Regions from separate parts of the Bacillus sp. KH172YL63 genome, predicted to be linked through region 2. Evidence: riboswitches for the same ligand, from Rfam matches in the RefSeq annotation. Region 2 holds a riboswitch; each other region holds the start of a gene.

Region 1 (2,268 bases), 110 kb from region 2:
CTTCCACTATGCCCCATGTCGCACATCCTCTTCCCCGCAGTACTCGAAATAGTTCTTTTCTGTCTCGTATAATCCGATTTTAAAGAGGTTTGATAGTTTCGAAGACAGGAGTTCCCATATCACCACTGCGACATTTTCCGATGTAGGGTTGATATGTTTAAATTCTTCCGTATCTAAATTTAAATGCTTATGGTCAAATTTTTTCATGATTTCTTGTTCTACGATTTCGTCCATTTCTGAGAGACTGGCGATCATCCCCGTTACCGGGTCCGGCGTGCCATGCACCGTCACTTCAAGGTAATAGTTATGTCCATGTCCAAACGGGTTATTGCATTTCCCGAATATGGCCAGGTTTTCCTCATTGCTCAATTGCTCACTGTGCAGCCGGTGGGCAGTACAGAAATGATACTTTCGGGTTAAGCGGACCATCGATCCTTCCTCCTTTTCAGCATATAAAAAGTTGTTTTCATGCAAGCGGATTTTATGAAGTTGGCAATTGTCTATTTTTCCATCCAATGAGTCCCATATGAATGAGACAATATTTTCAGTGGTCGGGATGTTTTCCGTGAAATGATCATTTTCTTTGTTTAAGAACTTTCCATCCATTTGTTCTGAAACAAATGATTTCACGACTTTGTCTATGTCTGTAATATTAACGACGATTCCCGACTCACGGTTCAGCTTACCTTTCACCATGACTTCAAGCGTATAATCATGACCGTGGCCGCTCGGATTGCTGCAAGGCCCGAATACTCGCTGATTTTCTTCTTCGCTCCACTCTTCGATCCTGTACATGTGAAGAGCGGAAAAGTATAACTTCCTGGATAGATAAAGCATGCAATCCCTCCTCTTAGTCTCTCGCCAATGCCCGTTCAAATTCCGTTACAAGGGCATCATTTTCTTTAAAAGAACCCTTCTTGATTGTCGTGACCGTCCCACTCCCGGGCTTCTTTACCCCACGGGCACACATGCATAAATGCTGACCTTCCACACTGACAATGACTCCTTGCGGCTCGAGGACGTTCATGATCGCTTCAGCCATCTGACGGGTCATCCGCTCTTGGACTTGCGGACGTTTGGACACCAGTTCTACGAGTCTCGCAAACTTACTTAAACCGACAACTCTTCCATCCGGAATATAGCCGATATGGGCTTTTCCAAAGAACGGAATCAGGTGATGCTCACAAAAGGTGTAGTATGTAATATCCTTGACCACAACCATCCCTTCATACGCTTCCTCAAATGTAGTGGTCAGCGCCACTTCCGGATCGACCCCCACTCCTTCAAATACTTCCCTATACATTTTTGCTACACGCCTGGGTGTTTCAATAAGACCTTCCCGCTCTGTATCTTCACCTACTAATTCCAATATTGCTTTGATATGATCTTCCAATGCGCCAGTTCGTGTTTCAACCGTCATCCTTCATTCCTCCTTATTAATCATGTTTTCAAGTAAGCAAAAAGACCCACCAAAAAGATTGGTGGGTCTGCTTGAATAAAGGCAGCTTTATCGCTCCCCTCTTCATACATTCCAATCCTTTTCGGTAACCCGGCGATCGTAGCTCATGCCTTAGACCCGTAGCTTTGCGTCCTTATTTTTCAATAAGTTTGCCATTATCGAAGGTGTCCTTCATCATTTGTTCCGTTCGTTTGCTTTTACAACCTGTTTCACTTCTTCTGTAATCAATGTCTTTAATTGATCATTTTTCACAAATTCGACTCCATAAAATCGTGTGATTCCGTTTGATCTGCTCCACACGAGCACCCCGTTTACCACCAGGAGGGCTTCATGTATCCTCATTTCCAACTGCACGAGTACCTTCTTTTCTACAGGGATTGAAAAATCGGCGCTGAACCTGCAGCCATTTGGACTGATGTCGATCAATTCACCTTTTCCCTTGCTCGTCCTGGCCCTGAGTTGGCCCACACTTATGATCGAGAACCTACAGGGAACCGGCTGTGGAAATGTATAGCGATAAGCTTCCTCTCGTTTATATAACATGGACATGTACCCCTTATAGTTTGTATATACATCCAGGATTCATCCATTCTCACTTAACGTGAAGGGTCTCTTAGGCAATATAACTTCAACCGTTGTACCCTGGTTCTCTTCACTTTCGATTTTGATTGATCCGTTATGCTGCTGGATGACACGGAAGCAAAGCATCAATCCGAGGCCCGTCCCTTTTTCCGTGTTGCTGTAAAATGGTTCTCCGAGCTTTTTTATCCGCTCTTTGCTTATTCCGATTCCATTATCTTCGACCCTGA
Region 2 (2,268 bases):
TAAAACATCTCCATCTAGAAGACTTGGATATAAGAATTCAATCGTCTCTTCCAAAAGATCAGAAAGAAAGATTTCTTCTTGAACACTTTCTATCAAGTCCTTCCTTGATACATGAAGGAATTGTGAAATCCGGTAATTCAATTGCTCCAGCTCATGTTGCATAATATCAAGATAGGGTAGGTTAGGATAATCATTTTGCAAAAGCTTTGTAAAGCCAATAATTGACGTCAGTGGATTCCTGAATTCGTGAACGAAGCTTGAACTCATCTGACCAAGGATTGTCAGGCGCTCTTTATGGGTTTGATCTATATAATGTTCTTTTTCTTGGAGTTGTTGTTCCTTTATTTCCGTATATTTACGAACGGCTAAATAAGAGAAGCGGTCAAATAATGTATTAATCTCTTCAATGATAGGCTGTAAATCCCTAAGTTCGATCCCTGAATGATTAACCCAATTAATGATAATGCTCTTCCCTATATTTACGTTATATACAAACTCACTTATGTTAACGTTGGCTTTCACCCGTTCTAGAGCTGTCTTATGAGCAAGTAAAGTAATTTCCTCCTCACTAAGTGGTTCCTCTATCGCACGCTTAACTAAGTGAAACATGTTCATTCCATTATTTAACACTTCTTCTTTATACACATCTTGATCTGAAATCACGATATTCTTGCGCCAGTTTTGTAAAAACTCATCTGAGTGATCATCCAGGTATTTAATGAGCTTGATGGAAGCACTAGTCATCGAATGGTCGTCCCTTCATTCCGTCTATGTTTTTAATCGTCGTTGATTCCATCATAACAGAAAATATGTGCGGACGGTTATTTCCATATTATACCTGTACTTTTCTTTTCATAACTTCCTACTATAAAATTGAATACTCGACCACTGACTTAAGCCTAAAAATTAAAACCTCCATTTCACTCTTAGAAGATTCAACGAGAACAGGGAATATTTATATTATAAAAAGACAGTTTTTATTTAACCAGGAACGAGTGAGGGGGGGTTTTTTAAAATGGTAAGAGAGATTTATCTCTTTAGACCATTCATAAACGGGAGGTCGTCTGAAAGATGAAGTATGGAAGAAGTGAAGCTTTAGTATATAGAAAATATATAACAAATGCGTACACGGTAACTGGCTGGCATCGTCTGGCACATTGAAAGCCCCTATAGCTTTGCGTCCCTATTTTTCAATAGGTTTGCCTTTATCGTACGCACATTAGTAGTATTTCAAATACATGTTTTAAAAGATTCGTTTTCTGGGATTTTGAAAAACTTTCATAAATACAGTATTATCTTCACATTTGAAAATCTTTATTCCTATAAACTTTAGGGGTGTCCATATTTCCTTCATATAATATAACGGCATTAAGAAACCTCCCTCCCAATGAATCATTATACCCATATTCATTACTTATATTTACATTATATAATAATTATCAGAATAATCTATCATATACAGGTATATAATTGTCGACAATTTTCTCAATAAAGAACACCTTACGACATTCCTGTCGTGTTCCCAAATAAAAATAAACAGCCGATGATGTTATCCAAGTCATCACAGGCTGTTTACCTTATTATGCATACGTTTATGATCGTAATCTCAAGAAGGGCTATTCTCTCCTTCAATTAGGCTTCAAGTAGGTTCCCTCAAATTCCTCCGGGGACACCGGGCGACCAATGGCATACCCTTGAGCTTTATCACAGTGATTCCTTTTCAGGAAACCAAACTCTTCCTGGCTCTCTACTCCTTCTGCTGTTACGTGTAAATGAAGATGCTTCGCCATTGAAATCGTACTTTTCACTATCGCTTGATGATCTTCGTTCGCCATGATGCCATTTATGAAAGAACGGTCGATTTTTAGCGTATCAAGGGGATATTTCTTTAAATAACTCAGGGAAGAATAGCCTGTCCCATAGTCGTCCATTGATAAACTGACTCCCAGTTGCTTTAATCGTTCAAGCTTTGAGATGATCAATTCCTGATCACACATGGCAATGCTTTCCGTCACTTCCAGGTCAATCATCTCTGGGTTCACTCCATGTGTCCGGATACTGTCCTCCAGTTTCACGATAAGCTCCTTGTCCAGAAGCTGCCTCATCGAGAGATTCACACCAAGCTTCAGCGCACGGTACCCTTCACTTTTCCAACTTTTTGATTGAGCAAGCGCAGTATTCAGCACCCATTCTCCAATCGGGATAATCAGGCCTGTTTCTTCAGCGATCGGGATGAATTCTGCAGGGGAAACGTGACCCAATGATTGA
Region 3 (2,268 bases), 120 kb from region 2:
ACAAGGGACATCCCCTATAAAATGCTCCTTACCTTCAAGGAAGTATACAAAATCCCCACCTATGAAATGAACCGGATTATGTACGGAGAAGAAAGCAGCGCTTCCGGCCAAAGCCATCATCCCATGATCCTGAGAGAAAGCTTCGAAGACGAGGAGTACAAAGAAATCCTCAAGATCCTCCAGGAACATCCTAAACTCAAACGGACACTAGCATCCCTCGCCTACTTCACAGAAAAACGCAAAGAAAAATTCATCACCCACGTCAACCACCTTTATCAGACGTTGAAGGAGTGGTAGAGGTTTGTCCGTGGGGGGTGTTGTGTGGGGGACGGACCTCCGCAAAAGAAGCAGAAACATTGCTAAACCGGGATTCCGGTCTGAAAAACCATTCAAAAATGAGGTCCGTCCCTCCAACCACAAAAACAAAAAGCGCCTAGATTCCCTGATGTGGGTTTCTAGAGCGCTTTTTGATTTTCATCTATTGAGTATCCTGATTGAAGTTCTTGTTTGAGCCAGTGGATCATGGAGTTTGTGTCCATGTTGCCTTGTTGGCCTTTGTCGAACGCTTGCTGGATGACATTGAGAATGTGGTGATTGGTTTTCTCATTTCCTTTCAAAACAGACAACCTCCTACAATAAAAAACGGTTTCTATCACCTTATTACACTATTAGACAACATTTCAAACATCAATTCTATGCAATATTACCAGAAAAAACCACAAAGTGAAAGAAAAATTTATTAGAATTTTCTCCAAAAAACAACTTTATACCCATTCAATTTCCTCTCTTTTTAGCCGATATATGAATGGTATGGAATGAATAAGGGCAAAATCATCGAAAGGTGATGACGCAAAGCTATAGGGGCTACACTGCCAGCCAGCTACCAATCTAGGAGGGATAGAGTTGTCGTTTTTGACACCCGAGGAATTCGCAGCAAAAAGAAAGTATAAAAAGATAGGAATGTATGTAAGCCTATTTTTTATTACGATTGCTATAATTGCTGGAACTACATATTTAACGTATAACATGTAAAAGCGTCTATTGGCGCTTTTTTAATTTTATATACTTTCATTCTACAATTTATGGAAAGTTTCGAGAATATTCGATAGAATAAAAGGAGTAATCTAAACTAGTTGGAGGCAACCATACATGCATAAAGAAGTTAAACTCATCCGGGGATTGAGACAACCTTCCCACTTCTTTTATCAGTTACAAGTGGCGGAAGGATTGAAAGGATATAAACAAAAAGTTCTCCTTGTTATTCTATTATCTGCTCTTGTCTTTGGACTCATTTCCTCTTTCGGAATCGGAATGGATCCTCTTTCAAAACAACTAACGGAACTGTCACCTGCCACATTTGAAATGGAAAAATTCCTTTTCTTCCTGGGAAGACTGATCGCTGGTCTATTATATGCAGCAGTCGTCCTATTCGTACCGGCACTGATTTTCTGGACGATTTCAGATGAGGGTGAATACCGTAAGCTCGTCATCATCCAGGCTCTCGTATTGATGATCCTATTAATTGAAAAGCTGACGTATATCCCTTTGTCTATCTTCTTTTCTCTTGACTGGTTCTCATCACCCCTATCGCTTGGGGTCATCGCCCAATATATAACGGGCAAAGCTTTGGTCATCTATTTCTTAGGATGCTTCTCACTTTTTAAGATATGGATTTTCTATATTCAATACAAAGGAATCAAACGCCTCACTCAACAGAAGAACTGGGTGATTTGGCTGGTAATCCTCTTAACGAATGCATTGTTCTGGGGCGTTACTACACTTCTGGCGTTTCTTGATATATCTACTCTAATCTAACTATTAAAAGGCTGTGAACATTCATGAAAAAACGAACCATTTTCTATAGTACCCTCACTGTGTCGCTCCTTTTCATAGGTACCAATACATATCTGATTGAAAAAGCGAACAGCAAAGTCGACCGGGAAGTCCGTGTTGCCGAATGGGAACCGGTCACGAAAGGCGACCTTGCCAAGGAACTGCCCAAAGCCGGCGTGGTAGACGCTGAAGAAGAGAACTACCTTTATTTCAACGACGAATTCGGCTCTTTCAAAAAATTCCTTGTAAAAGAAGGGGACCAGGTAGAGTCCGGGACACCGCTCTATGAGTATGAAGTGACCGACCAAACGCGTCAAAAGAACGTGTTGAAGTCAGAGGTCGATCAATACGAAGACGAAATTGATAGTATCGAAGAAAACATCTCGGATTTAAATCGATTAGAATTATCCTTACCATCCACTTCAATTGACGAAA

The links. Region 2 has a riboswitch for cyclic di-GMP ahead of KH172YL63_RS19830 (histidine kinase N-terminal domain-containing protein). Riboswitches for the same ligand answer to the same signal wherever they lie in the genome.
Region 1: another riboswitch for cyclic di-GMP. It lies ahead of folE (GTP cyclohydrolase I FolE); the one in region 2 lies ahead of KH172YL63_RS19830 (histidine kinase N-terminal domain-containing protein).
Region 3: another riboswitch for cyclic di-GMP. It lies ahead of KH172YL63_RS20455 (hypothetical protein); the one in region 2 lies ahead of KH172YL63_RS19830 (histidine kinase N-terminal domain-containing protein).

The regions. Positions count from the first base shown of each region.
Region 1 covers NZ_AP022842.1:3,799,808-3,802,075, forward strand. The annotation lists gene KH172YL63_RS19435 (SDR family oxidoreductase) at 1-17, opposite strand, end outside; gene KH172YL63_RS19440 (6-carboxytetrahydropterin synthase) at 7-837, opposite strand; gene folE (GTP cyclohydrolase I FolE) at 851-1,420, opposite strand; cyclic di-GMP riboswitch class I at 1,541-1,623, opposite strand; gene KH172YL63_RS19450 (PilZ domain-containing protein) at 1,634-2,002, opposite strand; gene KH172YL63_RS19455 (EAL domain-containing protein) at 2,042-2,268, opposite strand, start outside.
Region 2 covers NZ_AP022842.1:3,906,851-3,909,118, forward strand. The annotation lists gene KH172YL63_RS19830 (histidine kinase N-terminal domain-containing protein) at 1-744, opposite strand, end outside; cyclic di-GMP riboswitch class I at 1,128-1,214, opposite strand; gene KH172YL63_RS19835 (putative bifunctional diguanylate cyclase/phosphodiesterase) at 1,629-2,268, opposite strand, start outside.
Region 3 covers NZ_AP022842.1:4,031,274-4,033,541, forward strand. The annotation lists gene KH172YL63_RS20445 (helix-turn-helix domain-containing protein) at 1-297, shown strand, start outside; gene KH172YL63_RS20450 (hypothetical protein) at 456-617, opposite strand; cyclic di-GMP riboswitch class I at 815-888, shown strand; gene KH172YL63_RS20455 (hypothetical protein) at 1,150-1,815, shown strand; gene KH172YL63_RS20460 (efflux RND transporter periplasmic adaptor subunit) at 1,839-2,268, shown strand, end outside.